One region of the Neobacillus sp. 19 genome, then DNA from elsewhere that is predicted to be linked to it. Evidence: predicted binding sites of a transcription regulator. Region 1 holds the regulator's gene; the other holds the start of a gene.

The links. Region 1 encodes Rex, which represses fermentation and respiration genes when NADH is low (regulators of the CRP and FNR family bind a similar motif). Its sites were predicted from a motif close to TTGTGAAATATTTCACAA; they were not measured.
Region 2: nirB (nitrite reductase large subunit NirB) is a predicted target of Rex. The motif match lies at 2,128-2,145, and genes of this name have one in related genera.

What each region holds. Positions count from the first base shown of each region.
Region 1 is NZ_JBMPZU010000099.1:121,943-126,159, forward strand. Features, by position in the region: gene ACO1D1_RS26920 (ABC-F family ATP-binding cassette domain-containing protein) at 1-1,306, opposite strand, end outside; gene moaC (cyclic pyranopterin monophosphate synthase MoaC) at 1,452-1,949, shown strand; gene ACO1D1_RS26930 (redox-sensing transcriptional repressor Rex) at 1,981-2,634, shown strand; gene ACO1D1_RS26935 (YhbD family protein) at 2,740-3,363, shown strand; gene ACO1D1_RS26940 (polymer-forming cytoskeletal protein) at 3,376-4,092, shown strand; gene ACO1D1_RS26945 (cytoplasmic protein) at 4,107-4,217, shown strand, end outside.
Region 2 is NZ_JBMPZU010000013.1:24,546-28,762, forward strand. Features, by position in the region: gene ACO1D1_RS03070 (hypothetical protein) at 1-617, opposite strand, end outside; gene ACO1D1_RS03075 (hypothetical protein) at 838-1,065, shown strand; gene ACO1D1_RS03080 (hypothetical protein) at 1,089-2,075, shown strand; gene nirB (nitrite reductase large subunit NirB) at 2,258-4,217, shown strand, end outside.

The sequences.
Region 1 (4,217 bases):
CGGAAAAGAGGAAGTTACCTAACACCGTCCGAATTTCCTTTTCACTTTTTAACGGATAATCATCCCAGAGTTCATTTAAGACACGCTTATTGGAGGTTAATTCGGCCTGTTGCTGGTCATAATAACCAATTGAAAGGTTTGTTCCATAATAAACTGATCCAGCAAGTGCGGGCAATTTTTTTATGATGGTTTTTAACAGTGTCGATTTTCCGATTCCATTCGGACCAACAAGAGCAATACTCTCTCCTTTATAGGCGCGGAAGGTGATGTCCTCTGAAACCATCTCACCCTCATACCCGACGGCAAGTGAATCCACCGTTAAAACGTCATTCCCGCTTTGTTTTTCAATTTCAAACGAGAAGGTTGCCGATTTTTCGTCCCCAAGCGGACGATCCATCAGCTCCATTTTTTCGAGCTTTTTCCGGCGGCTTTGCGCTCGCTTCGTGGTCGAAGCCCGCGCTAAATTTCGTTGGATAAAGTCCTGCAGATTAGCGACTTCTTGCTGCTGCTTCTCAAAGAGTTTCATATCGCGCTCATAATTGGCCGCTTTTTGCTCAAGGTAGGCACTGTAGTTCCCGGGAAACCGCCCGATTTGCTTGCGGGATACCTCATAGACCTGCGTCACAACCTTATCTAAAAAATAGCGGTCATGAGATACGATTAAAATCGCGCCATCATAGCTCTGTAAATATTGTTCGAGCCATGATAATGTATCAATATCGAGATGGTTGGTAGGCTCGTCCAGAATCAAAATGTCGGGACGCGTTAACAGCAGCTTTCCAAGGGCAAGACGGGTTTTCTGTCCGCCGCTTAAACTGGAAATCATCAGGGTGCTGTCGTGAAAGTTAAGGCCATGCAGAACGGAGCGGATATCGGCTTCGTATTGATAGCCCCCTTGCTCCTTAAATTTTACTTGGAGCAGATCATATTCTTTTAAAATCCGTTCGTATTTAACAGGGTCCTCGAAAATAGCAGGGTCGGCCATTTGTTCTTCCAGCCTGCGCAGTGACTTTTCCATTGCACGCAAGGGTTCGAACACGGTCAACATTTCTTCCCAAATAGATAATTTGGACTCAAGTCCGGTATTTTGCGCTAAATAGCCGATGGTCACTTCTTTCGGCTTTATAATCTCACCGCCATCATGTGACAAATGACCGGCAATAATTTTCAATAATGTCGATTTTCCTGCGCCGTTGCGGCCGACGAGGGCGACACGGTCACGGGTTTGTAATTCCAGCTTTATATTCGATAAAATAAGGTCAGCGCCATAATATTTTTGTAATTGATTAACCTGTAACAAAATCATCTAATTTCACCTCTATATACATACTAATAGTGTACCGTATAACCGGATTACGGGCAATAAAGCCAATGGCTATCAAAAAAGTTCAAAGTTTCACACACATTTTAGGAAAAATAGTGTATTATTTTTGGATAGGAGGAATATTTTTATGGCAGAATTTACACATTTTAATGAAGAGGGCAGAGCAAAGATGGTCGATGTCAGTGATAAACCAGAAACGGCACGTACCGCTCTTGCTCATTCCAGCATAACGGTCAGTAAAGAAATTTTTGAAAAAATAAATAACCAAGAAATGAAAAAAGGCGATGTGCTAGCAGTGGCTCAAGTTGCAGCAGTCATGGCTGCAAAAAAGACGTGGGATTTGATCCCGATGTGTCATCCGATTCCATTAACAGGGGTAAATATCTCTTTTACATGGGAAGAGGGCGGGCAAGATCAGGTTCAATTACATATTGCTGCAGCTGTTAAGACAAAAGGGAACACAGGTGTGGAAATGGAAGCGCTAACAGCTGCTTCGGCCTGTGCATTAACCGTTTATGATATGTGTAAGGCAGTTGATAAAGGGATGGTCATTGGGCCAACCTATTTAGTCGAGAAAACTGGCGGAAAAAACGGTGACTTCAAGCGAACGGAACAAGTGAAATAATAACATACATTCAAAAGGGGTGTGGGAGAATATGAGTAATGAAACGATGAAGATACCACAGGCGACAGCCAAACGGCTGCCCCTCTATTATCGATTTTTGAAAAATTTGCATAGTTCAGGCAAGCAAAGGGTTTCATCAGCAGAATTAAGTGAAGCGGTAAAAGTGGATTCGGCAACGATTCGACGCGATTTTTCTTATTTCGGCGCATTAGGGAAAAAGGGCTATGGATACAATGTCAATTACTTATTAACATTCTTCCGTAAAACACTTGACCAGGATGAATTGACTAAGGTTGCCTTAATCGGGGTGGGGAATCTTGGTACAGCCTTTTTAAACTATAATTTTTTAAAAAATAATAACACAAAAATTGCCTGTGCCTTTGATGTCGATCCGGCAAAAATGGGCACGATGATTCGTGAAGTACCTGTTTTTCACATGGATGAGTTGGAGAAAGTGTTAGTGGAGGAAGACATACATGTTGCCATTCTAACCGTTCCAGCCCAAGCAGCACAGATGATCACGGACCGGCTTGTGAATGCCAATGTAAAGGGGATCTTAAATTTCACCCCAGCAAGGTTAAATGTCACATCCTCAATCAGGGTACATCACATTGACTTGGCAGTAGAACTCCAGTCACTGGTCTACTTTTTAAAGCATTATCCGACAGTGGAAATAGAAGAATAATGTCGATTAAGACTTTTCACAGAAATTGTGGAAAGTTTTTTTATTGCCTTCTTTACAACGTAACAGTGTTATGTTACATTAAAAACCAGAAAGGGGATATTAAAAATGAGCGAGGGGTTAATTTCGAAAAAAGATTTATTAGATATGGCAGGAATCTCGTACGGTCAGCTGTATCGCTGGAAGAGAAAGGATCTAATTCCTGAGGACTGGTTTATTCGAAAATCAACGTTTACGGGGCAGGAAACCTTTTTTCCAAGAGAAAAGATTTTAGAGCGAATTGATAAGATTCAAACGATGAAAGAAAACCTATCATTGGATGAGCTGGCTGACATGTTTTCACCTAACGTAACAGAGTTGCATTTCACGAAAGAGGAACTGTTGGAGCGTAACATTGTTTCGAGTGCAGTAATGGACGTATATTTGGAAACTGAAAAGGGCGGAACACATTTTGATTTTTCAAGAATTCTTGAAGTCTATGTATTAGAGAAGCTGCTGCAGTCCGGAGAAGTTAATCTAGATGAAGGGAAAATGCTGCTTCAAGTCTTAAAGGATCATAGGGGATCGATCAAACAAAAAAATGCTGAGTTAGTGCTGACGAGAAAACTGGGGGTTTCATCCTGTTTATTACTGATCAATGCGGAAGCTGTTCAGTTTGACCAAGGGACGAAAGTGATGGTTCAGCTTTCACTCGTGAACTGTATGGAAGAGATTAAGGCGAAGTTATTATAAAGGAGAATGATCATGGATACGCAAAAAAGGGGAGACTTGAATATTAACGGCTTTGGCTCGGCAAACGGCGGGCAATTTCGCCATGTAACCATCAATGGCAAAGGAACCGTTAACAGTGATATCGACTGTGTCGAATTCGATTGCAATGGATCGGGAACGGTAAATGGAAATGTTGTAACGAACAAAGCTAAGATTAACGGAAACGGAAAAGTGAAAGGAAATCTTGACTGTAAATCATTATCAGTCGATGGAACGGCGAAAATTGAACATAACCTTTACGCGGAACAGTTCAACGTGGCGGGGAAGACCTCTGTCGGAGGAAAGCTAAAAGCGGAGGAAATCAGCATTAAGGGCAGGCTGACCGTTGAGGGAGATTGTGAAGCGGAATCGTTTAAAGCGGAGTCACTGTTTATCATTGGCGGGCTTTTAAATGCGGATGAAGTGGATATTAAGATTTTTGGAGAGTGCAAAGTTAGAGAAATAGGCGGGCAAACCATTCGTATTAAAGACAAACCGGCATTAATGGGATTATTTAAGTCGTTTATTCAAACCCAGCTGGAAACGGAATGTATCGAAGGGGACAAAATCGAATTAGAAAATACGAAGGCGGCTGTTGTCCGCGGCAACGAGATTACCATCGGGCCAAAATGTGAGATTGGTCTTGTTGAATATAGCGGAAAGCTTTCAGTTGACAAAAAGGCAGTTGTGAAAGAGTCGAGAAAGATATAAAGGGGGAGAAAGAAGTGGAAAAAGGTCAAAATCTGACGATCAATGGTTCAGGCAATTATCCTGGCGGCCGGTACGATAAGGTGAGCATCCGCGGGGAAGGGACGATTGAAAGTAATGTAGAATGT
Region 2 (4,217 bases), on a different contig from region 1:
GCCCCTAAATACGGCTGTAAATTCTTAATCGGCTGACCGCTCTTTGCATCATTAATCGTATAGGTCATATGCAACGTTTTACCTGCTTTCAGTTCACTAAACGAGAGTGATACCTTTTTGCCGTCTACCACCTTGGTAAGCTCTTGTTCAGCAACCAAGGGTTCCTCCTTTGCTGTCTCTCCCTCAACATGCTGCCAATGATTTTCAATACTGCTGTCTCCGCCTCCTTTAGGCGTAAATTCAGCAATGATTTTATAGTCCCCGCCAGCAGGGAAGCCGGTGGTAATATTAAATTCCCCGTCTCCCTTATATTTGGGATGTATGTGGGAAAAGTAAGATAAATCCTTACTAACAATAAATAAATGCATTTTTTTCTCATGGACGGTTTCGAATTTTTTGATGGGTTTATTGGAAGTGTCTGTAATTAAAATGGAAATGGGAATCTTTTCATTTGCCTTTGGCTGGACCGTAATCGTCCATTTGGATTTTGTTGGGATGACATTCGTTGGGGCGGCGCTCATTTTATGATCCATTGTTGATTTTGGGACTTTAATTGAATTACAGGCAGACAGGGATACAGTAGTGATTAGGAGTATGGCAAGAATGAAATTTTTCAACGGACATTCCCCTTTCTTAGCTTCATTCATTCATTTAATGTACATTACCTAAATAAGTAAATGCAAGAATTTTATGTAAGTTTCTTAGTCAACTAGATTAAAAACCATGATAATATATAGAGAAGACTCGAAACATTTTTAGTCTAAATGACGTCTTGTTTTAAAGATGAATGCTTCCAAGGCCATTTGAATAAAAGTAAAACATGGGGGAATTGAGGCTTTGATACCATTATATTTGTTGCATGTAACAGCAGTCGAGCACAGTGAAAGCATGCTTTGGACGTTTATAACCTGCAATATATTTGTCGTCACTTCCGGAATCATTTTTATCTATAAATTATTTACGCAAAAAAAAGTGCGTGTGGCCGGAATCGCCTTTGGGATTGCATTAGTAATAAATTATATTCTGATTGCCATTTTTGGAGACCCATTTGACCTTCTGGGATAAGGTGAGGAGAGGGGATGATCTGTTTGAAATATTACCGTTTATGGGTTCTGGCATTTTTATTAAAATTCATCGGTTCCGCATGGGATGCTTCGTATCATTTTAAATATTTATTTGAAGAATATTCGATTCCTCATATTGTTAATACTCTTGGATTTGTTCTGGGTGGATATTTGTTATTTAAAGAGTGGCGGCGCGCACAATACATGGACCAGTTTTCAAGAAATCTGATCACCATTGGATACGTTTTATTCCTCATCGGAATTCCATTGGATTTTACGTACCATATTGCTTACGGGATTGATTTAACCACATGGAGTCCAACTCATTTTATTTATTATATTGCAACCGGCATCATGATCTTTGGAGTCTGGCGGGGATATTACTTGTTTACCGGAGATGTGAAGCCGGATTGGAAGTCGATGCACACGTGGTTCGCGATGTTCCTCCTCGAATGCTTAATGTTTCCTAATATGCAGCAGGAAAATGGGGCGATTTCTTATGATCAATACATCCATGGAAAATCCATTGCCTCACAGGAAATCCTTGAGTTGATTTCCGATCCGGCATCGCAAATCTTTGGCGGCATTCCGGAATGGGTGTACCCCATCTATTCCGTTCTGATGGTGGCATTGCTTACGGTGTTGATCATTCGAATTTGCCGGAACTTTACTATACCAGTAATGGCAGCGGTTCTTTATATATTCCTTAGATTTGTTGGTAAAGCCATTTTTGCGGCGGTTGGATATCCAACATCCTATGTACCGATTACATTACTTTTGATCCCGCTATGCTTTTTCTTGTTTAAGAAGATGAATTGGTTGGCAGGACTCACAGGCAGCCTCGCTTACTTCCTTGTTTTGTTCGCGATCCATAAGTTTGATATCCTGATTACTCCGCCATTAGAACTATGGGAGCTCGTCCCAGCTGTTATTTTAGGTGCTCTCGTTCCTGCAATTAATGCATTATATAAACCACACCCAGCATTAAAAAAGAATAAACAACTTGCATAACGTAAAAAGGGTGTCAGGCACCACATGGTGCCTGACACCCTTTTTGACAATAATGTGAAATGATTCACATTTATGAGTAGAATGTGACGAACTTCACAAATTTAAAGCGATAAGGCGATTACAATATAGTTATAGAGCAAAACATAAAAAACGTGATTAACTAGATAGGGAGTGACCCACTGATGAAAAAATTAGTGATGATCGGGAACGGGATGGCTGGGGTCAGGACGATTGAAGAAATTATCAAACTGGCACCGGAACAATTTGAAATAACGATTTTTGGACAGGAACCATACCCAAACTACAATCGGATTAAGTTATCAAATATTCTTCAAGGTGACACAAACTTTGAGGAGATCATTATCAATCCGCTAGATTGGTATAAAGAAAATAATATTCAACTATTTACAGGTGAAGCAGTTGAACAAATTGATTTAGAAGCAAAGTGTGTCATCAGTGATCAGGGTCGTGAAGTTGAGTATGATGAATTGATTATTGCGTCTGGCTCCAATTCTTTCATCCTGCCCATCCCAGGTGCAGACAAAATCGGCGTCACCGGGTTTCGTGATATTCAAGATTGTGAAATGATGATCAAATCATCAAAGCAATATAAAAAGGCAGTGGTCATCGGCGGCGGTCTGTTAGGGCTTGAAGCAGCAAGAGGCCTGCTGAACCTTGGAATGAAAGTCGATGTGGTACACTTGATGCCGCATCTAATGGAACGCCAGCTTGATCCGATTGCATCGTCATTATTACGAGCAGAACTAGAAGCACAAGGCATGAATTTCTTAATGGAAAAAGAAACCGTCGAAGTTCTCGGAGACAAGCGTGTGAGCGGATTGCGCTTTAAAGATGGCTCCGAGGTCGAAGCCGACCTTGTAGTGATGGCGATTGGGATTAAGCCAAATACAGCTGTCGCAAAGAACAGCGGAATTTTCGTCAATCGCGGCATTGTCGTTAATGACTTTATGGAAACCAGTGTGCCGAATGTGTACGCTGTTGGGGAATGTGCCGAGCACCGAGAGATGGTTTATGGATTGGTTGCGCCACTATACGAACAAGGAAAAGTGCTTGCAAACCAGATCTGCGGCACCGCCGGAAAACCGTACGAAGGATCTGTTACTGGTACGCAGTTAAAGGTAGCCGGTGTCGACCTTTTCTCTGCAGGAGAAATTTTCGAAGATGGTTCGACTAAATCGATCATGATTTACAATGAGTATGACGGCATCTATAAACGGGTGCTAACAAGAAATAATGTGATTGTCGGGATTGTTCTTTATGGCGATACAAAGGATAGCACAAGGCTGTTCCGGATGCTGACGAAAAAAGAAGATATCAGCGGGAATTCCATTTTCCACACAGAATGCTCCGGAAGCGGGGCGAGTGATGATATTGCAGCCATGCCAAATGATGAACTCGTTTGTGGCTGTAATGGGGTAACCAAAGGGGCCATCGTTGAAGCGATTAAAACGCAAGGGCTCACAACCCTTGATCAAGTCAGCCATTGCACAAACGCCGGCCGTTCCTGCGGACGCTGTAAACCAATGGTCAGCAGCATTCTGGCCCATACACTTGGTGACCAATTCGATGCTGCCGCTGCGCAAAAGACGAGCATTTGTGGTTGTACGACGATTAGCCGCGAGGAATTAGTGGCTGAAATCAAGGCGAAGGGCTTATCAAGTGTAAAAGAGGTCATGAACGTGCTGGAGTGGAACAATGAGGAAGGCTGTACGAAATGCCGCCCTGCAATCAACTACTACCTAGGCATGATTCATATGGATGAATACAAGGATGACCGTGATTCCCGCCTCGTTAATGAAAAAATGCACGCCAATATTCAAAAGGACGGCACCTACTCCGTTGTGCCAAGAATGTACGGCGGAGTTACAACCGCTGCTGATTTGAAAAAAATTGCTGAAGTGGCTGAAAAATACAATGTGCCGTTGGTAAAATTAACCGGCGGACAGCGGATTGGATTGTTCGGGGTGAAAAAAGAAGACCTGCCGGGCATGTGGGAAGACCTTGATATGCCATCCGGCTATGCTTACGGAAAAACGCTTCGAACCGTTAAGACTTGTGTTGGTGCGCAATTCTGCCGCTATGGCACACAGGATTCCATGGCACTCGGAATCGAGCTTGAAA